One region of the Prevotella sp. CAG:255 genome, then DNA from elsewhere that is predicted to be linked to it. Evidence: riboswitches for the same ligand, from Rfam matches in the RefSeq annotation. Region 1 holds a riboswitch; the other holds the start of a gene.
What was found. A riboswitch is a leader RNA that binds a small molecule or an ion and turns the genes downstream of it on or off. The one in region 1 is predicted to bind cobalamin.

Region 2: it holds a riboswitch for cobalamin, as region 1 does, so the genes downstream of both, QVO66_RS01170 (TonB-dependent receptor plug domain-containing protein) here and QVO66_RS11235 (TonB-dependent receptor plug domain-containing protein) in region 1, are expected to answer to the same signal.

Annotation. Positions count from the first base shown of each region.
Region 1 is NZ_HF986840.1:101,133-104,317, reverse strand. Features, by position in the region: gene QVO66_RS11245 (nitrilase-related carbon-nitrogen hydrolase) at 1-397, shown strand, start outside; gene QVO66_RS11240 (hypothetical protein) at 427-1,233, shown strand; cobalamin riboswitch at 1,420-1,604, shown strand; gene QVO66_RS11235 (TonB-dependent receptor plug domain-containing protein) at 1,645-3,185, shown strand, end outside.
Region 2 is NZ_HF986766.1:50,962-54,146, forward strand. Features, by position in the region: gene QVO66_RS01170 (TonB-dependent receptor plug domain-containing protein) at 1-1,340, opposite strand, end outside; cobalamin riboswitch at 1,389-1,577, opposite strand; gene QVO66_RS01175 (LuxR C-terminal-related transcriptional regulator) at 2,166-3,185, shown strand, end outside.

The DNA.
Region 1 (3,185 bases):
TACAGCAGGCGACAAAAGAGTAATTGCGAAATATAAAAATTTCCGTTTTTTATTACAGACCTGTTATGATTTAAGATTCCCTGCATGGATGAGATATAAAGAAGACTATGACGCTATAATTTTTGTGGCCAACTGGCCTCAAAACAGGCAGGACGCATGGAACATCCTATTAAGAGCAAGGGCCATTGAAAATCAATGTTATGTAATTGGATGTAACCGCACAGGGGAAGATGATAGATGTCAATATAACGGAAATAGTGCCATCATTGACCCCAAAGGCGCTTTACTAGCCAAGTCTGACGAAAAAGAACAGGCAATCACTGCTGAAATTGATTTAGACAAACTGAATCATTATCGTTCAAAGTTTCCTATACTGACAGATAGAGATATATTTTAAAAATAAAAAGAAATTAATTAAAAAGAAATATGAAAGATATTGATAAGAAGTCACTTACATTAAAAACCATCAACAAAAGTAACGTTTGGGATATTCAGGAGAATGATGTTTTCAGAATGTTGGAAGTTGCAGAAAAAGACTCCGATATAAGAGAAAACATCAAGCACTACATTGATATCATCAAAAGCGCATTTGAAGTTGAAGAAATAAAGATAGATCGCCCTGAAATAATCAAGAAGTATGAAGCCCGCGGTTTCCAGATTGGCACAATGCCTGTAGATGAAAGCCAGAAGGTCAAAATAGGAATAAAAAAACGTCCTATATTAAGGGTAACAGACCTAACATACGAGAACATCCGACATATTTCTGCAACAAAACTGCTTGAAGTTATCGATCGTAATTTTGGCGGAGGTTGGGATTCTTTGTCACAAAGCATTCAGGATATCATACAGAGCGGATTTGACATAAGTACAACAACTTTACCCAAAGACAGATTACATAAAGTTGGCGGAATGTACGAAAAGAAAGTTGCTGACGGATTTGAAGTATTGGAAATTTCAAAAGGTGCATGGATTGAAGCTATTTTTGCAAAACTTAAGCCCGAAACAGAAAAGCCCCGTCTTAAATTTGGAACAGACGACTCTCGCAAATACGATTCTGACGAAGATGACGACGAGGATCTGCCAGAGATTGATGAAAAGTATGACAATGACGATGATGATGACGCATTCGACGAAGATAAGCTGACAGAAGAAAGCTACAGAACAACAATCGAGGAAAATCCTGAAGACCTCGATCTTACAGCAGAAGATGTCGCAGATGATGACGAATACTAAAACACAAGCATACATTTAGCATCACAATTGTAAATATCATATAATAGCCATACCGTGCTTATCGCTGGTATGGCTATTTTTCGTACCACATCAATTTACCAAACATATATACGCACTTTCTATTAAAAGGAATGTATCATATCATCTTTTTAACTGTTTTATTATTAAAATTATAATTATTATCATTACCTTTGCACAATCAATCGGTTCATCATACGATGATTAAAAGGGAACAAGGTGAAAATCCCTGACAGTCCCGCTGCTGTAATTTGTCGTTTATGAAGCAAACAAAATAGCCACTGTGTATTATAGGGAAGGCGTTTGCTTTTATGACAATAAGTCAGAAGACCTGCCATTGAAACAGTTTATCCCACCAGCTTCGAGGAAAGCTGTTGATAAAACATTTTACACATGAAAAAAATAACGGCATTAGTTCTGGTATGCTCAGTTCCTTTTTGTGCTCAAGCGCAATCTGAAAAAAATGATACAATTGATAACACATATCAGTTGCAGGATGTTGTGGTCACAGAAAATAAAAAAAAGCACGAAGTTACCAGTACATCGCCATTATATGTAATCAACAACAAAAACCTTAATACTGCAGGCATCACTGATATAGCTGATGCCCTTAACCGTATGCCCGGAATAACCATACGTGATTATGGTGGTGCCGGAGGTATGAAAACCGTTTCTGTCAGAAGTTTCGGCACTCAGCATACAGGCGTTAGCTATGACGGAATCATGCTTAGCGACTGTCAGAGCGGACAAATCGACCTGTCGCGCTATTCCTTAGAAAACATCGACAACATATCGCTTGTCATCGGCGATAATGACGACATTTTTATACCCGCAAAAAATGCCAGTTTACCGGCATCAATTAACATAAGGACAATAAAGTCTCCTACAGAAGACACAGCTCCTCATCTGACCACTCAGCTGAAAGTTGGTTCATTCGGATATATTAGTCCATTTATAAGATACGAGCAGAATTTTTCAAACAAATTTTCTTTCTCGGCAATTGGAGAATTCGTCTATGCAGAAAACGATTATCCTTTCACGCTACGCAATATTTCAGTCGTTACAAAAGAGCGCCGCACAAACAGTCGTATGAAATCAGGGCATGGTGAGACTAATTTTATCTGGAACATTAATACCCGCAATGAATTAAGCGGCAAAATATATTATTATGATAACGACAGACAACTGCCCGGACAAGTCAGATATTACACAAATATAAGCAATGAAGAGCTCAGAGACCAGAACTTCTTTGCCCAAATCGGCTACCGCACATTTAACAGTAGCAATCTATCTTTAAAAGTTAATGCAAAATATAACTGGGCAGCCTCAAAATATAAAGACGGTTCATATAGCGACGGCATAAAAGATGCTGATTATTGGCAAAGAGAAGCTTATACATCTGCAAGTCTCCTGTACACTCCATTTAAAGACTGGGCGTTCTGCTATTCTGCCGACTACAGCTATAACAACATGAACAGCAGCCTTTCAACAGATACACACCCATTTAGGCATACCGTTCTTCAGGCAGCTACAGCTAAATATAAATCAGCAAGACTGTCTATCATCGGAAAGTTGCTGCTTTCACTATATTACAATGGTGCAGAATATGGAGAATCTGCACGCGACATGAGCAAACTCTCACCATCTCTGTCACTCTCATATAAAGTTTTAAAAAATAATGACTTTTATATTAGAGCATCATATAAAAATATATTCAGGGCACCAACATTCAATGAGTCATATTTCTATCATTACGGCAGCACAAACCTGCTTCCAGAAAGCACTGACCAATATAATATAGGATTCACATTATTACAAGATGTCACAAAAAAGACAAATATCAAAATAACATTAGACGGATATCTCAACCATGTTAAAGACAAAATTGTTGCCGTACCATACAATATGTTTATATGGACAAACATAAATGTCGG
Region 2 (3,185 bases), on a different contig from region 1:
GTCGGCATGCGGAAACTGCGCTTAGCAAAGGCGCGGAGCGTAAAATCGGAGCTGCCGAAGGGCGCCCACGACAGGAAGAAGGCGGGAGTAAGCACGGTCTTGTCGCCTGCCGACTTGGCCAGACGGGTGCGGTCGTGAACGTAGTTGAGCACAAGGCTGCCCTGCATCTTGACGCGGCCGAGGGTAATGGCGGTGGCAGCCGAGAGGAAATGGTGCCAGCGGGTGGGATAAACGAAGCCGTACATGTCGGCATCCATCGTGTTCCACTGCACGTCGTAGGCAGCCGAAACGTCCCAGAAGTTGGTGATGTTATATAGGTGTGACGAAGATAGATACAGCTCCTTCTGCCGGTAAACGTTGTCGATCATCATCACGGTGGTGTCCTTGTTGACGTATTTGGTGAGATAATAGGCATACTTGGCCATGAGGCGGGTGTGATAACGGCTGCCGAAATCTTTCTGTATTGAGCCTTGCACAAACGAGTTGTTGTCCCAGATGCGCTCGCCGCGGCGCCACACATTGTTGACAATGGCCCCCGGCACGCCTCGCTCCGACGTGTAGTTGTATGCCTTGAGCATCCACTCGCCGCCGCTGATGGTGCCGAAGAGCGCGCCCTCCATGCGCGTGGCGCGCACGTCGCCGTTCTGTCTCACGGCGGTGGTGTCGTACATTATCTCGTCGGTCATGACGGCCTTGCGGCGGTAGCGGAACTTATACTTGCCGCTGCTGCTGAGCCACTCGCCGCTGAACGACGCCGACACCTTGTCGGAAAGGCGCAGCTCTATGAGCAGGGCGGGATTGACAAGGTCGAACGAACCTGTCTTCAGCGTGGCTTTGAGATGATAACTGGTGCTGTCGGCAAACACGGGGCGGCGCGTCCACATGTATATGGAGCCGGCCGAGTTGAAGTCTTTTGCCGACTGGAAAATCTGGCTCTTCTGTCCGTTGTAGAGCGATATGGCCTGCATGTTGTCGAGCGAGAACATGCCGAGGTCCACCTGTCCGTTCTGCGCGTTAGACAGCTGTATGCCGTCGTAGAACACTCCCACGTGGTTGGTGCCCATGCTTCGTATGTTGACGGTCTTGATGCCGCCCACTCCGCCGTAGTCTTTCAGCTGCACGCCGGCAAAGAACCTGAGCGCGTCGGCCACACTCAGGCTGTTGAGCCGCTGCAGTTCTTCGCCCTTAAGCTGCTGCGACGGAATGACACTGCGCTGGCTGTTGCCCAGCACTACCACTTCGTTAAGTCTCTGCACACTGTCGAGACGGCTCACATGCTTTTGCGCATAGCCCGTAAAGACAGCCATGCACAAGAACATAATGGCTAATCTTTGTTTCATAAAAAATTAAGAATGCTCTCCTGAAGCCTAATCCACGAGGCTGCGGAAGGTTATTAAAACAGCAAGGCAGGTCTTCTGACTTACCGCCCGGATGCGAACGCCTTCCCGAAAAAATGTCAGTGGCTTCATTGTTCGCACCCCGATATAAGGGCGGATTACAGCAGCGGGTCTGTCCGGGATTCTCACCCGGTTCCCTTTTAATCGCCATACGGCGAACCGTTGCGTGGGCAAAGTTAAGTGTTTTTATATTAACGGCACCATGTTTTTACATAAATGTTTTAAATTTAACATATCGGCAGGTAAACAGCGAGTTGACAGACATGACGGCAAAGAACATCGGCACAAGGCACAAGAACCACTGCCGGAACATGGACCAAGACACATGGACAGAAAGGCTGAAAGCAACAGAACTAAAGGTCTGCTGACGCCAAAGAAAAGGCATGGCGAAAGCAGCATGAATGTAAAAAGCCACGTTTTGCGATGTAAAAGGTATCCTTTTAGGCTGCAAAAGATGGTCTTTCAGGAGCCCAAAGACCACCTTTTGCAACACACTGAATATCAACACATTACAAAGGCGCATAAAAGACGGTCTGTCTTTCCGCAAAACCAACCCGCACACTAACCTTAGACGGATTGCCCGGACAGTGTTTATCTGTGATGCATTCCTCCCCCGGAAACATCTATGCGACAAAGACTGACACAGGCGTGTGTAACGGCGAACGAAAACAACAAAGTTTTTTGATTTGGATTTGCCTTAAAATCCTTATCTTTGCATGACAACAAACATGAAATAAGCTATTTATGCATAAAAAGGCAATATATATAATGATGCTGGTTGCGGTGCTGCTTGCGTCATGCAGTTCACCCGGAAGGAAGGCGCTGGAGCTAAGCGACAATATGCTGAAGACAGCACCGGAGAGGGCATTGGCCATACTGGACTCTATAGAAAATGCCGGCGGACTGAACAGGGAAGAGCAGCTGCACCTGGTATGGAACCGGGCTATGGCCCATCAGATAATGGGGATGTCTCTGGCTGAGGACGAACAGCTGCCGGAGGCCATCATGCACTATCGTGAAGAGGCCGACAAGCAAACAGACAGCTATCTTCTGGAGGCATCGTACCTGAACTGGAAAGGCAAGAGGGCTGACGCCATAAACGTCCTAAACAAAGGGATTGGCAAGATTAAGGATGCAACAAAACGGGTTAAGCTGATGGCCGAACAGGCAAGGCTGCTTGAGCTTCAGCGGGAATACTGCAAGGCTGCCGAGGTGATGAAAAGGGCGCTGGAACTTAATCCGACGAAACGTGACAAAGCAATATTGAACTATAAGATAGGACTGAACCTTTCGTTAGCGGGAGACCCTCGGTCGGAACACTTTTACAGCCAAAGCGTAAGGATGGCCACTGAGAACGGCGACACGGCCATGGCGTGTGAGTTTCTGCGCAACTATGCCGACTATCTGGCAAACAACGGAAAGTATCGCCAATCTAACAACGTTTACCGCGAGATAAGCCGAATGATGCCGCAGATGGCAGGTCTGTCGGCCATTCAGATGGCCATGGCAGGAAACTATATCAATCTGCACATGCCCGACTCTGCGCGCATCTGCAACGAAAAGGCCATAGAGAGCGAAGCGAGACTTGAGGCAAAAGGCTTTGACGACATTTCGCGCAGAATGGTGATAGAGCTGGAGCGCTGCCTGTTAGACTACAGGGACGGAAAACCCGTATCTTATGTTGGCTTATCCCGGTATTGCGACTCGATAACTGCCGACATGCATGCCAAAGAGAGCACCCTGGCAAGACGGCAGGAAGCGAAGGAGCGCCTGCAGTGGGCAAACCAC